One region of the Paenarthrobacter sp. TE3676 genome, then DNA from elsewhere that is predicted to be linked to it. Evidence: riboswitches for the same ligand, from Rfam matches in the RefSeq annotation. Region 1 holds a riboswitch; each other region holds the start of a gene.
What was found. Region 1 has a riboswitch for thiamine pyrophosphate ahead of ACZ881_RS16055 (ECF transporter S component). Riboswitches for the same ligand answer to the same signal wherever they lie in the genome.
Positions count from the first base shown of each region.

Region 2: another riboswitch for thiamine pyrophosphate. It lies ahead of thiO (glycine oxidase ThiO); the one in region 1 lies ahead of ACZ881_RS16055 (ECF transporter S component).
Region 3: another riboswitch for thiamine pyrophosphate. It lies ahead of thiD (bifunctional hydroxymethylpyrimidine kinase/phosphomethylpyrimidine kinase); the one in region 1 lies ahead of ACZ881_RS16055 (ECF transporter S component).
Region 4: another riboswitch for thiamine pyrophosphate. It lies ahead of thiC (phosphomethylpyrimidine synthase ThiC); the one in region 1 lies ahead of ACZ881_RS16055 (ECF transporter S component).

Region 1 covers NZ_JBWBQU010000006.1:283,348-287,208, forward strand. Annotated here, with positions in the region: gene ACZ881_RS16045 (energy-coupling factor transporter transmembrane component T family protein) at 1-90, opposite strand, end outside; gene ACZ881_RS16050 (ABC transporter ATP-binding protein) at 87-1,667, opposite strand; gene ACZ881_RS16055 (ECF transporter S component) at 1,667-2,287, opposite strand; TPP riboswitch at 2,364-2,500, opposite strand; gene ACZ881_RS16060 (NUDIX hydrolase) at 2,902-3,591, shown strand; gene ACZ881_RS16065 (DUF4235 domain-containing protein) at 3,628-3,861, shown strand, end outside.
Region 2 covers NZ_JBWBQU010000001.1:27,048-30,908, reverse strand. Annotated here, with positions in the region: gene ACZ881_RS00170 (4a-hydroxytetrahydrobiopterin dehydratase) at 1-140, opposite strand, end outside; gene ACZ881_RS00165 (thiazole synthase) at 154-951, opposite strand; gene thiS (sulfur carrier protein ThiS) at 954-1,190, opposite strand; gene thiO (glycine oxidase ThiO) at 1,187-2,455, opposite strand; TPP riboswitch at 2,448-2,566, opposite strand; gene thiE (thiamine phosphate synthase) at 2,594-3,265, shown strand; gene ACZ881_RS00145 (ferritin-like fold-containing protein) at 3,296-3,861, opposite strand, start outside.
Region 3 covers NZ_JBWBQU010000001.1:505,323-509,183, forward strand. Annotated here, with positions in the region: gene ACZ881_RS02485 (Rne/Rng family ribonuclease) at 1-1,756, shown strand, start outside; TPP riboswitch at 1,921-2,019, shown strand; gene thiD (bifunctional hydroxymethylpyrimidine kinase/phosphomethylpyrimidine kinase) at 2,010-3,560, shown strand.
Region 4 covers NZ_JBWBQU010000001.1:419,255-423,115, reverse strand. Annotated here, with positions in the region: gene ACZ881_RS02055 (VOC family protein) at 1-829, opposite strand, end outside; gene ACZ881_RS02050 (amidohydrolase family protein) at 908-1,990, opposite strand; TPP riboswitch at 2,074-2,181, shown strand; gene thiC (phosphomethylpyrimidine synthase ThiC) at 2,177-3,861, shown strand, end outside.

The DNA.
Region 1 (3,861 bases):
GGAAATCAGGAAGACCGACACGAACTTCGCCAAAGGGTTGGCGCGAGTCAGCAGGGCGTGGTTGCCGCGGATGTTCAGTGCATCCCTCACGCTGCACCCGCTTCCTGATGCGTTGCTCTGCCTTGCGGTACCGGACCGAGCCGTAGTTCGGTTCCGCCGAGTACAGCACTGAATTCCTGATCGTGGGTTACGGAGACCACCGCGGTTCCGGCGTCCAGCAACTCGGAAAGGAACGACGCCAGCTCGGCCCAGGTATTCGCGTCCTGGCCAAACGTTGGCTCGTCCAGAACAAGGACTTTGGGGTGCGCGGCCAGCACCGTGGCCACCGAGAGCCGGCGCTTTTCCCCGCCGGATAACGTATACGGATTGGCGTCGACGAGATGGGTGAGCCGCAACCGTTCCAGCAACTCGTCCACGCGCTCCTCGCCGTGGCCCAGATGCTTCGGACCAAACATCAACTCATCCAGGACCTTGCCCGTGACGAACTGATGTTCCGGCTCCTGGAACACCGTACCGATGCGGGAAATCAGCTGGTCTGCTTTCCACTTGAACGGATCAATGCCCGCACCCTCGGAAAGTTCGACGGCGGCACTCACTTTGCCGTCCACGGGCGCCAAAAGGCCTGCCAACGTGAGCGCGAACGTGGACTTTCCGGCACCATTGGGACCCGTAATGGTCAGGGCTTGGCCTGCCCGGACCTGCGCACTGATGTCCGTTTGCACCGGAACGGGCGGGATGGTTTTGAAACCTTTGCGCCGTGGCTTTAGTCGGGAAACAGCAAGGTCCTGGGCTGCGAGGAGAAGCTGCGCGGTGTCTGGTTCTTTATGGCGGGTGCGGGTTGCCGGAACGTACCCCGGCACCCAGACGCCAGCCGACATCAGCAGGGTGCGGGCCTCGGAAAGGACCTGGTCGGGAGGGCCGTCCAAGAGGACGCCGCCGGCAGCATTCCCGGTCCCTGCGGCCGTGCTGGATCCTGGCTGCAGGACGACAATCCTGTCCACCAGGTCTTTCCACACGGACACGCGGTGTTCCACCACAACCAGCGTGGCGCCGGTCTTGTCCAGGCATCGCCCTACAGCATCGCGGACCTCCAGCACCCCTGCAGGATCCAGGTTGGCCGTTGGTTCGTCCAACAGGATCAGCCCGGGCCGCATCGCCAAAATGCCCGCAAGCGCAAGGCGCTGCTTCTGACCGCCTGAGAGCGCCGCCGTCGGGTGATCCAACGCCAGACCTCCGCCGGCAGCGGTACGCAACCCGACGTCGTCGAGCGCTTCATGGACACGGGACCAAATCTCGTCCCGCGGCACGGCAAGGTTCTCTGCACCGAAGGCAACGTCGTCGCCAACCCTCGACAAAACCACCTGCGTCTCGGGGTCCTGCTGCATCAGTCCCGCGCGTCCACGCTGCTCGCGGGGCGCAACGCCGTCGATCAGCAGGGAGCCGGTCTCATCCGAGTCGTCTTCCTCATCCCCCAGCACCCCGGCGAGGGCATGAAGGAGCGTGGATTTCCCGGCACCCGAAGGTCCGAGCAGCAGTACGCGCTCCCCGGGTTCGATCCGAAGGTCGAGGCCCTGAATGGCAGCTTGGGCACGGCCGGCATGCCGCCAACCCCAGCCCTCGGCTGAGATGGCGGCAGGCCTCACCGTGCCGCTTTGCGTGGCCGACATCAGCTGAAGACGGGCTCCGAAGCGGCCTTGCGCGAGGCGAAGGAGCTCAGCACTCCGGTCTTGGCCAGGCCGCGTGTCGCCACCCAGGAGAGTGCGCCCGCGATGATTGCGCCGGAAATTGAGGTGAAGGTGATGTAGGCCAGCTTGTCGACGGCTTCATAGGCGATGTTCCAACCCCACGGGAGGAAGGAGTCGTTCAGGCCGCAGAAGAGGCCCGCGCCCGCACCGGCGAGGAGGGCAGTGGGCAGGTTGAACTTCTTGTACCGGAAGGCGGCAAAGATGAGTTCCGCGCCCAGGCCCTGCAGAACGCCGGAGATGAGCACGGTGGTGCCGTACTGCGAACCCATGATGAGCTCACCGGTGGCGGCAACAGTCTCACAGAACAGGGCTGCACCCGGCTTGCGGATAATGAGCATGCCCAGGACCGCGGGGATCATCCAGCCGCCGGCAATCAGGCCGGTGAGAGGCGGATACGTCGCGTTCATGGGGATGGATACCAGTGCGGCGCCTTGGGACCATGCCCAGAAGATCACGCCGCCCGCGATGGCGATCAAGGCCGCCACAACGATGTCTACAACACGCCAGTTATAACTGGTCTTCTTCACGTTTACCGTGGTCATTTTTCTGCCTCCTGAGGTTACAGGAGGGGAAAGTGCTCCCCGGAATCCGGCTGGCCTGCGCCACCCGGGTCCGGACACTCTGAGAAGCTCGACTCCCTTGCGCCGGTACTAACCGGATCAGGTTCGAGGGTCTGCGGCTGTCCGCACTCTCAGCGCCCTCGCGTCTCCTGCATCTCTGCAGAGTCCGACGGCGGCGCTCCCCTGTCGTTATTAAATCTGCCCCGATGGGCTGGTTCAGTTTACACCTGAGTCTGTGGCGGGTGTTGGTCTGTTGCCGGCAGGCGGTCATAATCGGCAGTGGTGGTGCGTTCCAGGGCTTCCGGGGGTGCGTTGCGAGGGCTTCCCGAGGGTGCGTTGCGAGGCCCACTCTGCACCCATCCCCCACACCATTCCCTGCACACCAGGCCTCACAACGAGACGGGGGTGCGTTGCGAGGCCCACTCTGCACCCTTCCCCCACGCCATTCCCTGCACACCAGGCCCCACAACAAGACGGGGGTGCGTTGCGAGGCCCGCTCTGCACCCTTACCCCACGCCATTCCCTGCACACCAGGCCCCACAACGAGACCTGAGAGAATGAACCAGCAGAATCCACCGCGGCAAAGGGGCACCTTCATGACTGACCTTCCCCAGCAAGACCTCCCCCTTCCCACAGAAGTGCCCCAGCCGCGCCTGGCCGCGAGCGTCATCCTCCTCCGTGACGCCCCGGGCGGACTCGAAGCCTTTGTCCAGCACAGGGTGAGCACCATGGACTTCGCCGCCGGCATGGTGGTCTTCCCCGGTGGACGGGTGGATGCCGCGGACGAGTCCGGCTGGGACTACCCCTCGGACCTGCTTCAACGCCACGCGGCGGACTGGCAGCAGAGCTCCATCTGCAGTGGCGCGGGCGAGGCCACCAAGAACGCCGGAACGGTGCTTTCCGCCGCAATCCGTGAAGTCAAGGAGGAAGCCGGGCTCAGCATCGACGCCTCTGACCTCCGCCCGTGGGCCAACTGGATCACGCCGACAGACATGCCCAAGCGATTCGACACCTACTTTTATGTTGCCAAGCCCTCCCCGGCGGCCGAACCCCGGCACCAGACCACGGAGGCCTGGCAATCACTGTGGATGCCGGTAGCGGACATTCTTATGGCGGAGGCCGCGGGCACCCTGAAGCTGATGCCGCCCACGTACTACCTGCTCAAAGAAATCGCCGGGTTCGCCACCGTGGATGCTCTTTGGTCGGCCGAACACGATGTTGTTCCGGTACTGGCACCTGTCGGCTCCATGGCTGCCTTCCTCAAGGAGCGGGAAAACCGCCGCTAGCGCTTGGAACGAGCTGGAGCCGGTTAGGCTGGGAGCATGAACCTCTTCTTCAAGCTGATCGGCGCCGGAGTAAGTCTCGGAGCAGGCTTCGTAGGTACCAAACTTGTCAACAAAGGGTGGGAAAAGGCCACGGGCAACAAGCCACCCTTGGGCAACGACGACATGGAATCGAGTCTTCGCTCGGCCCTGACTTTCGCGCTGATTTCAGCCTTCGTCAGTACACTCATCCAGGTCCTGGCGAGCAGGGGCACGCAGCGCGCCATTGCACGC
Region 2 (3,861 bases), on a different contig from region 1:
GCGGCGATGAGCGCTAGCGCGTCCGCCGCCGTCGAGGTTTTATATACACTCACCAGGCCACCCTGGTACTTCCAGTCCGGAAGGTCCCCGAGGGCATCATTGATGGCTGCTTCAGTCAGTTGGTCTTCCGTGCCTGCCATGACTGCTCCTTCATCAGAGGAACTCTGCCCGGCCCTCCATCGCCGAGGATGCGAGCGCGTGCTCCCGCCGCGGGATCCGGCCCGCCTGCTTGGCCAGCCTACCGGCGATCACAGCGTGTTTGAAGGCCTCGCCCATCTGCACCGGGTTTTGCGCCCGCGTTACGGCGGTGGCAAGCAGGACGGCGTCGCAGCCCAGTTCCATGGCAAGGGCGGCATCGGAGGCTGTCCCGATCCCCGCATCGAGGACCACGGGTACGGAGGCCCGGGAAACGATGAGCTCAATGTTGTGCGGATTCAGGATGCCAAGGCCGGTCCCGATGGGCGATCCCAAGGGCATCACGGCTGTTGCACCCAGGTTCTCGAGCCTGAGCGCGAGTACGGGATCGTCATTGGTATAGGCGAATACCTTGAAGCCTCGGTTCACCAGCTGCTCCGTTGCATCCACCAGTTCCACGGCGTCTGGAAGGAGCGTGTGTTCGTCCGCGATGACTTCCAGCTTCACCCAATGGGTCTCAAGTGCTTCCCGGGCCAGTTCAGCAGTCATCACGGCGTCCTTGGCCGTGAAACAACCAGCAGTATTGGGCAGCACGCGGATGTCATGGTCCACCAGCAGCTGGAACAGCGAGCCCGTTTCGGCGGGCGAATAGCGACGCATCGCCACTGTGGTGAGCTCCGTCCCTGAAGAGAGGAGCGCTGCTCCCAAGCCATCGAGGCTCGGCGCGCCTCCGGTACCCATGATGAGGCGGGAACCGAATTCGACGCCGTCGATCACCAGTGCGTCGGTGCGAACGTCAACGTTTGCTGTTGTCATGATTAGCCTCCCTGGACTGCTGTTACGAGTTCAAGTTCGTCTCCGTCGGAGAGCGCTGTCACGGCCCATTGGCTGCGCGGCACCACCTCGGAATTGCGTGCGACAGCGACTCCCAGCTTGCCGCCGTCGGCCGCTTGTCCGCGAGGGTCCAAGGCGCGACCGGTGACGGCCGTGACGAGGGTACTGACGGATGCGTCGTCAGAGACTGCGTGGTCGGTTCCGTTCACTTTGATGTTCATGCTGTTTCCTTGGTGGTGGTTCGTGCTGCTGGTGTGAGTGTTCGGGCAACAGGGGCGTTGCCCACGAAACGATGGGGCAGGAAGGGGGCCCACCGGGAGTCTGTGGAGCCTTTGAGGAGTTCCCCCACGATCTTGGCGGCCACCGGAGTCAGGAGGACTCCGTGGCGGAAGAATCCTGTGGCAACCACCAGGCCGTCGATGTCACCGTTGGAAACACCGACCCGTCCGAGCAGTGGAGCGTTGTCCGGAGTTCCGGGCCGGGCGCGGGCGGTTGCTTCAAGGAGTTCCAGTTCAGCCACTGCGGGGACCAATACTTGGGCGTCCCTCAGCAATTGGTAAACGCCACCCGCCGAGACCGCGTTGGAAGAGGCTGACAACCCGTCTTCGCGTTGCGTGGCTCCAATCACCACAGTTCCGTCGTCCCGGGGCACGATGTAAACCGGCACCCCGCGAACCATCCCGCGAATCGTTGATGTGACCAAGGGCCGCAGGTGATCGGGGACGCGAAGCCGGAGGATGTCCCCGTAGACCGGCCTTACGGGAAGCCTGAGGCCTTCAGGAAGACCGGAGAGTTGGGACGCCCCGAGCCCGTTGGCCACCACCGTTTCTCCGGCGTGAACGGTGACTCCTGAGTCCAGCGCCACGCCTGTGACACGCCCGCCTTCCCACAGCAAACCGCGCGCCCTGTAAGCAATGGCGAATCCGTCATCGGCTCCCGACACCCAGGAACTGTCATTGGGCGAATGGGCTGCCAGTCCTGCCAGGAGGCATGCCGCGAGTTTCCTTGGATCGACTTGGTGGTCGGCAGGTATATCGAAAGCACAGGAGATCTGCGGGCTGAGGAGCGGCTCCCGTTGCCTCGCGTCCCGCAGAGCGATAGGTTCGACTTCCAGGCCAGCCGCAAGCTGGACCGACCTTAAGTCTGCGAGCGCCCGGCGGTCGGCTGCGTCGGCACCCACGGCGAGGGTCGGCGTCGTGCGATATCCGTTGTCCTCTGCGCCTTGATGCAGGCCGTCCACGAAGGAGGGCCAGAGCTGGGAAGACTCAAGCATTAACTCAAGAAGGTCTTCTTCCTGGTAATGGAGTTCGCTGACGGGTGCAAGCATGCCTGCCGCTGCGAAGGACGCGCCGGAAGCGGGAGCGGGGTCGATCAGCGCAACTGAACGGCCCAATCGCCGGGCTTCGTGAGCGATGCCGAGGCCGATGACGCCGCCACCAATGACGGCAACGTCTGTCTGGAGGCGGGTATGGCGGGAATCTGCCATTCGTTTCCTTCCCTACGCCGGTACTAGCCGGATCAGGTCAAGCGGTCGGCGCTGAAGCCCTCTCAGCCGGACAGTCATATGACGAATGTCGCGGCTCCCGCAGTACGAGCCCAGTTTAGAGGAACTACTCTGGTTCCCATGACTCAGCCTGACGCTCTTGCCTCCGCCCGCCTTTACCTGTGCACCGATGCCCGTAAGCAGCAGGGCGATTTTGAGGACTTTGTGGACGCCGCTTTCGAAGGCGGCGTGGACATCATCCAACTCCGCGACAAGACGCTGGAAGCTGCCGAGGAACTGGAGATGTTGACCGTCCTGCGGAGCGTCGCACAACGGCACGGACGGCTTTGGGCTGTCAACGACCGGGCCGATGTTGCCAGCATTTCCGGGGCTCCCGTGTTCCACATCGGGCAAAAGGACCTGCCCCTGACTGCAGCCCGGACCCTCCTGCCGAACGCCACCGGCATAGGCCTCTCCACCCACACAACCGAACAAATCGATGCCGCTGTGGCCACCTCCCAAGGGCCCCTGGGACTGGACTATTTCTGCGTGGGTCCGGTCTGGGCAACACCCACCAAACCCGGTCGCGCTGCTGTCGGTTTGGACCTGGTCACATATGCCGCAGAAGCGGTCAAGCGCTCGGGCGACGGTGTGACCCTCCCTTGGTTCGCCATTGGTGGCATCGATCTCAGCAACGTTGAACAGGTTGTGAAAGCGGGCGCCGGCCGGATCGTGGTGGTCCGCGCCATCACAGCGGCACCGGACCCGACGGCGGCGGCCAAGTCGCTGCTGGAAGCCTTGGATTCCGTCTAGGGAAGCCGGAGGTTCCGCGCGATCCGCGGGCTAGGCGGTCAGGCCGAGGCCAGTCATCCGGCGGGCGTGCTTTTCGGCGAGCTCCGTCGTCAGCCTTTTCGCCGCGGCACGCGCGTCCCCGCCGCTTTTCAGCATCGGCCCCAGCAGGGGGTGTTCCATGCCCACGCGTTGCGCCTGCGTCAGCGCTTCCCCCACCAAGCGGCGGCCCCACAGCGCCAATCGCGAAGCGAGGCGCGGGTCATCTGCCAAGGCCCGCCTGAGCAGGACGCGAAGGACTTCCGTGGCCTGATCGGGTGAAGCAACGCGCTCAACGAAATGCTGCGTTGTCGGGTCGAGGAACATCGAGACAGCCCTATAGAAATCCGATGACACAGTATCGATGACATAGGCCTTCATCACGGATTCGAACCAGTCCCCCGGCTTGGTGCGCTCGTGGAAGTGATCGAAGGAGCGCTGAAACGGCAGCATGGCACGTTCGGGATCCAGACCCATCTCCGACAGGCGGTCGTTGAGGAGGGCGAAGTTTCCGTAGGCCCCCACTGCGATCTTCGCGAGCACGGACCTGTCGTGAAGCGTGGGTGCATAGCGGGAATCCA
Region 3 (3,861 bases), on a different contig from region 1:
GGTGTACGTACCCGGTGGTTCCATGACCGGCATCTCACGCAAGCTGCCCGACGTCGAGCGCAACCGCCTCAAGCGCATCCTGAAGGACCGCCTGCCGGAGAACGCCGGTGTCATTGTTCGCACAGCAGCCGAGGGCGCTTCGGAGGAAGAGCTCACCCACGACATCAACCGTCTGCGTGCGCAGTGGGAAGGCATCGAAGGACAGGCCTCGTCCACCAAGGTCCTGGCTCCGGAACTGCTCTACGGCGAACCTGACCTCACCATCAAGGTGGTCCGTGACGTCTTCAACGAGGACTTCTCCAAACTGATCGTCTCCGGCGACGACGCCTGGGACACCATCGAGGCTTACGTGACATACGTTGCCCCTGATCTGGTGGGCCGCCTCGAAAAGTGGACCAAGGACCAGGACATCTTCGCCGCGTGGCGCATCGACGAGCAGATCCACAAGGCCCTGGAGCGGAAGGTCTTCCTGCCTTCCGGCGGTTCGTTGGTCATCGACCGCACCGAGGCCATGACTGTAGTGGACGTCAACACCGGCAAGTTCACCGGCAGTGGCGGAAACCTTGAAGAAACAGTCACCAAGAACAACCTGGAAGCGGCCGAGGAAGTTGTTCGCCAGCTTCGTCTGCGCGATATCGGCGGCATTATCGTCATTGACTTCATTGACATGGTCCTTGAATCCAACCGCGACCTCGTCCTCCGCCGCATGGTGGAGTGCCTCGGACGGGACCGCACCAAGCACCAGGTGGCCGAAGTAACGTCGCTGGGCCTGGTCCAGATGACGCGCAAGCGCATGGGTACCGGCCTCCTTGAGGTCTTCGGTGAGCAGTGCGAGCACTGCGCTGGCCGAGGTGTCGTCACGCACGACGAGCCCGTTGAGCACCGACGCGCCAACGTAGTGGCTGCTGAACATCACCGCCCGCACACGGAAGCGCAGCAGCCTGCTGCGCGGACCGAACGCAAACGCCGCCGCGGCAAGGGCGGGGGACCGGCTGTTGCCGAAGCTCCCGCGCAGGTCCACACCACCACGTCCGCCCCGGTCGCAGCATCCACCACGGCTGAACCGCAGGATCCTGCCCGGATAGCCAAAGCCGAGGCAACCAGGGCCGCCCTGGCGACGATTGCCGCTGCAGCGCACGCCGCACACCTGCACGACGACGAAGTTCACCGTGCAGAGGAGGAAGCGCGGGCGGCAGGCCGGCACGAGCCGGACGGAAGCCCTACAGCCGGCACCGCCGCCAGTAGTGAAGCAGGCAGCGGCGAAGCAGGGGCTTCAGCCCGCGATGCTGCAAGCAGGGAAGCAGCAGTCCAGGAAGCAAGATCTACTCCCGTACTGCGCTTCGGCGGGGAAGAAGTTGCCTTGCCGTTCGTTGAGCACCACGAGGAACCGCAGGCAGCCAAGCCTGCGATGAGCCTGGATCTGCTGGCCGAAGCGTTTTCGCACCTCGGTGCGGCTCCGGCACCCGAGCAGGAAGCCGCTCCGGTTTCAGCCCCGAAGGCTGCTTCTCCGGCACGGACTGCTGAGGAAGATCCCGAGGCTGTTTCAGCCTCGCGTGGTCGTCGTGGTCGCCGTAACCGGAGTGCCAGCAGGGCCCAGGGCGCGGCCAATGAAACCAGCGTTGAACACCATGAGGCGACAGCGTCGGCCACCCGGGGTTCGGCCCATGAGGCCAAGGCGCCTGTGGAACCGGCCAAGAAGCTACCAAAGGATGAGCCCATCATCCTCGGCGTTGGAGTTCCTGCTTCCGAGCTCTAATCGCGGCGAATAAGTTGAAGAGGGCCCTGCGCTATGCCAAACGGCGGGTAGCGCGGGGTCCTTTTGCGTCCGCTCTGCAAGCCACGCACAGGCTGCGTTCAGAGTCACATCCGGGCGTCGGTGTGGCCCGGTTCCCGCGGCGCGTTGCTTCCCGGCTACGCTTGGGGACTGACACGGGGTGCCGGGCGTTGGGCCAGGCTGAGATCCAAACCCGTTGAACCTGTCCGGTTAGCACCGGCGAAGGGATGTCCTCATGACTGCATCATCATATTCATCGGTGTACCCCCTCGACGCTCCGGCTTCGGGCCGTCCAACCCCGCGCATTCTGAGCATTGCCGGCTCGGACCCTTCAGGTGGCGCCGGAATACAGGCGGACCTGAAGAGCATCGCCGCTTTCGGCGGGTATGGCATGGCTGCCATCACGGCCCTCACCGCGCAAAACACCAGGGAAGTCAGTGCCGTCCACGTCCCTCCCGCGCACTTCCTGCGTCAGCAACTGGAAGCCATTAGTGCCGACATCACCATTGACGCCGTCAAGATCGGAATGCTCGGCGACGCAGCCGTCATCAACGAGGTCCGGGGCTGGCTCGAAGAGGTGAGTCCCGCCGTCGTGGTCCTTGATCCGGTGATGGTGGCCACCAGCGGTGACCGGCTGCTGCGGGAGTCTGCTGAGAAGGCATTGCGTTCGCTGCTGCCTTTGGCCCACCTCATTACGCCGAACCTTCCTGAACTGGCCATGTTGCTGGGGGAGCCCGAGGCAACTGACTGGGCTTCGGCGCTGGACCAGGGCAAACGGCTGGCAGCGGAGTACGGAAACACGGTCCTGGTCAAGGGCGGCCACCTGCCAGCGCCGGAGTGCCCCGATGCGCTGGTGAACACGAGCGGGCTGCTGTCCCGGGACGTGATCGAAGTGGCAGGTCCCCGGGTTGCAACGCGGAACAGCCACGGTACCGGGTGCTCTCTGTCTTCCGCCTTGGCCACAGTCCAGGCACGAACCGGTGACTGGGAAGTTTCATTGCGGGAAGTCAAGCCGTGGTTGCTAGGGGCATTGCAGGCCTCTGACACCCTGCACGTGGGTCAAGGCAACGGGCCCGTGAACCACTTCCACCACTTCCAGCAGGCATCCACGCCGGGCGCTTTCGCTGCGGCGATGTGGAACGAAGCCGTCCCCGAACTCGAAGCGATTTACGGGCTCCCGTTTATTCAAGGACTTCAATCCGGCGAGCTGCCGGAACGTGACTTCAATTACTACCTTGCCCAGGACGCTCTCTATCTCAATGGGTATTCGAGGGTCCTCGCACGTGCGGGCGCCTTGGCGCCCACGGAGGAAGAACAACTGTTCTGGGCAAAGGCATCACAGCAGTGCCTGGAGGTTGAATCGGAGTTGCACAGGAACTGGCTGAGCACGCGGGAAGCCTCCACGGCAACCGGACCGGTTACCAAGTCCTACGTGGACCATTTACTGGCAACATCCGCCGCCGGCAGCTACGCCGTGGTGCTGGCGGCGATCCTGCCCTGTTATTGGTTGTACGCGGAGGTGGGTCAGCAGCTTCATACGGCATACGTAGACGCCGGCGCGCCTGCGGACCACGCATACGCGGACTGGTTGAAGACTTATGCCGACGAGGATTTCGCGGCGGCAACACGGAAAGCGATCAACTTCACTGCTGCCGCGGCCGTCGCGGCTTCTGGCACGGAGCGGACTGCGATGATGGATGCTTTCACTCAGTCCTGCCGCTACGAGACGGCGTTTTTCGATGCTCCCAGGCTGTTTGCCCAGGCTTCGTTCACGCGCGCTCAGTAGCTTTCCGGGCACGCACTTGAGGCCAATTGCGGCGACACGTCCGCGCGTCGCTGGCCGGATCGCGTTAATCTCGCTCAAACCCTGTAGGCTGTATGGGCACGGTGCCGGGAGAGTCCGTTACAACTGGTGATGCAAGTCACGAGGTAGCCTCCGGACCCGGCCTCATTTGCAGCTGAAGGTCAAACTAGCGTAATCTTGATCTTCGGTGCTTACGCCAACACTTGGGTTATGCCCCTTGGAATTGTTCATGGGATGACTCGCGGACTTCGATTCAGAAGTCCACGGCGTTGAGGCACAGCGC
Region 4 (3,861 bases), on a different contig from region 1:
ACTGAAGCTCAGCCCCGGTGTGCTGATGCTGCACTCCTGCAACCTTCAGGCGATCCGCCAACGCTGCGACGTCGTCACTTCCGGGCACTTCGATCAGAACCTCCCCGAGTCCGAGCGTGTCCTTTCGGGGGCCGGCACCGCGGCTGTTCCAGACGTTCATGGCCATGTGATGGTGGTAGCCGCCGGCGGAAACGAACAACGCCTGGCCATGCCAGCCTGCGGTCCGCTCGAAGCCGAGGGTCTCCACATAGAACTTTTGCGCAGTTTCGACGTCACCCACCTGCAGGTGCACGTGCCCGATCCCGGCAGCGGCCTCGCGTTGACCCGTCACGGCAGCTTCACTCAGGTGCTGCTGGAGGAAGCGCTGCGGGGGCAAGGCCACATTGTCCATCACAACATTGCTGCCGTCCCACTGCCAGAGCTCACGCGGCTTGTCGTAGTAAAGCTCAATTCCGTTGCCTTCGGGGTCAGTGAAGTAGAACGCTTCGCTCACCAGGTGGTCGGCGCTGCCTGCGAAAGCACGAGGTTCGTACTCCGCCGCCGTAGCAATAGTCGCGGCCAGCGACGGCTGATCCTGGAACAGGATTGCTGTGTGGAACAGACCGGCCTCTCCCCGCCCGGGAATCTGCAGTCCCGCAGCGGGGGCAAGGTGGACAACGGGCTTGGCTACGCGTCCGAGGTACAGGCCACCATCCTGCTCAGCCACGACTTCCAGGCCAAGTGCTCGCTGATAGTAGTCGCTCATGACCTTCATGTCGCCCACCTTGAGCATGACGCTGCCCATGGTGAGTTCGGCAGGCAGAAGATCCTGGCTGAATGATGAGGTCATGTGAAGCTCCCGGTTCTGAGGTGGCCGCGCATCGGCACCTTCTTACCTATCTAAATTACTTGAAGCTTCAATTTATTCCTAACGAACGACATTACCCCTGAGCACGACATGTTTGAGCGCCGCGATGGTACCCGGATGACGGCGCGGATCGTCACTGCACAGCACGACGTCGGCACTTGCGCCTTCGCTGATGCCCTCGACTCCCAGCCACTCACGGGCGCCCCAGGCGGCGGCGTGCAGGACCGCCGCCGGCGGAAGGCCGGCGTCGTGGAGTTCCATCATTTCGTCCGCAATCCTGCCGTGTTTGATCACGCTACCGGCGTCGGTACCGGCATAGACGGAAACCCCCGCTTCGAAGGCCTCCAGCACACGCTCGCGACGACGCTCCCAGAGACGCATCATGTGGTCCGCGTACTCCGGAAACTTCGGCGCTGCCTGGGCTGCGATATCCGGGAAGGTAGCGATGTTGACCAGGGTGGGGACGATGGGCACTGACTGTTCCACCAAACGGGGAAGGTGCCGCGGAAGGAGTCCGGTGGCGTGCTCTATGCAGTCGATATTGGCGTCGAGCATGTCATCGATGGTGTCCTCGCCGAAACAATGCGCGGTGACCCTTGCTCCCTCATCATGGGCCGCGGAAATGGCTTCCTTGACGGTCTTCGCGGGGAACGAGGCAGCGAGGTCTCCAACGCCGCGATCGATCCAGTCGCCCACAAGTTTTACCCAGCCATCTCCGTCACGGACTTCCTTTCGGACCGTTTCCACTAGTTCCCGCGGCTCAATTTCATGACCCAAACCGCGAAGATAACGCCGACTCCGGGCGATATGCCGACCCGACCTGATCAGTCGCGGCAGGTCCGTTCGTTGCTGCACCCAGCGGGTGTCGGCGGGCGATCCGCAATCGCGGATCAGCAGCGTTCCGGCGTCGAGGTCTGCTTGGGCCTGGGCGAGCGTTGCCTGTTCATCCACCGCTCCTCCAAGGCCGAGTCCGATGTGACAGTGGGCATCAACCAAACCTGGCAGGACCCAGCCATCCAATATCCTGTCCGGCGTCGCACCGGGACGCTCAAACGTCAGTATGCCGTCTACGGACCACAGCCCATGGCGCTCTTCGTCTGCCGATACGAGCGCAGGTCCGCTGAATTCGATGATGTTGGCCATGGCAAAAGCGTAGCGGGGGCGGCGTGTTGGAGCCTGGTGCCTGCATGTGACTGGGAGCCCGTCGGGAGCTGTGGTAGCTTCGTCTACGACCACACGGGGGCCCCTGCAGGGGCTGAGATCGGACTGACGCAGTCTGCGACCGTTGAACCTGTCCGGGTAATGCCGGCGAAGGAAGTGAGTATTCCCTTGAGCACCACAGAAACACAGCACAGCCCTGTTCAAAACCAGATCAACACGGGCCAAAACCAGACCAATACTGTCCAAAATACGGCGGAAACTGTAACGCAATCCCTGAAGTCCCATTCGTTGGCTTGGCTGGAAGATCCAGGTAACGGCATACGGGTCCCCGTCACGGAGATCGCCTTGGAGCCTTCTCCCAATGGGCAAGCAAACAAACCTCTGCAGGTATACCGAACAGCGGGCCCCGGAAGCGATCCCGTGGTGGGCCTGGAGCCTTTCCGTGCACCATGGATCGAATCCCGCGGAGACACGGAGGCTTATTCGGGGCGGGAAAGGAACCTGCTCGACGACGGTAAGTCCGCGGTTCGGCGTGGAGCCGCGTCAGCGGAGTGGAAGGGTGCGCAACCGGTGCCGCGCCGCGCCGTCGCGGGTAAGACCGTCACGCAAATGCACTACGCGAAACAAGGCGTCGTGACTCCGGAGATGCAGTTCGTTGCGTTGCGGGAGAACTGTGACGTTGAGCTGGTCCGCAGCGAAGTCGCCGCGGGATGGGCAATTATTCCGAACAACATCAACCACCCTGAATCCGAGCCGATGATCATTGGCAAGGCATTCTTGGTCAAGATCAACGCCAACATCGGCAACTCGGCAGTCACCAGCTCCATTGCAGAGGAAGTGGACAAACTGCAGTGGGCAGCCCAGTGGGGCGCTGACACGGTGATGGACCTCTCCACCGGAGATGACATCCACACCACTCGCGAGTGGATCATCCGCAACTCGCCCGTTCCGATCGGAACAGTGCCTATTTACCAGGCACTTGAGAAGGTAAACGGGGAGGCCAACCAGCTGACGTGGGAGATCTTCCGCGATACCGTGATCGAGCAATGCGAGCAGGGTGTGGACTATATGACCATTCACGCTGGCGTTCTGCTGAGGTACGTGCCCTTGACCGCCAACCGCGTCACGGGCATCGTTTCCCGCGGCGGATCGATTATGGCCGGATGGTGCCTGGCACACCACCAGGAGAACTTCCTCTACACGCACTTTGACGAGTTGTGCGAAATCTTCGCCAAATACGATGTCGCATTCTCCCTGGGTGACGGTCTCCGCCCGGGTTCCATCGCCGACGCCAACGACGCCGCGCAGTTCGCCGAGCTTGATACGCTCGCGGAGCTGACGCAGCGGGCGTGGGATTTCGACGTCCAGGTCATGGTGGAGGGACCCGGGCACATTCCCTTCCATCTGGTGCGGGAAAATGTGGAGCGTCAGCAGGAACTCTGCAAGGGTGCGCCGTTCTACACGTTGGGGCCGCTGGTTACCGATATCGCCCCCGGCTATGACCACATCACGTCAGCAATCGGCGCCACGGAAATTGCCCGCTACGGCACCGCGATGCTCTGCTACGTGACCCCCAAGGAGCATCTGGGGCTTCCCAACAAGGACGACGTCAAGACCGGTGTCATCACGTATAAGATCGCGGCTCACGCAGCGGACCTCGCCAAGGGACATCCGGGGGCCCATGAGCGTGATGATGCTCTTTCCAAGGCACGGTTCGAGTTCCGCTGGAGGGACCAGTTCGCTTTGTCCCTTGACCCGGTCACGGCAGAATCCTTCCACGACGAGACCCTGCCCGCCGAACCAGCGAAGACCGCGCATTTCTGCTCCATGTGCGGCCCCAAGTTCTGTTCGAT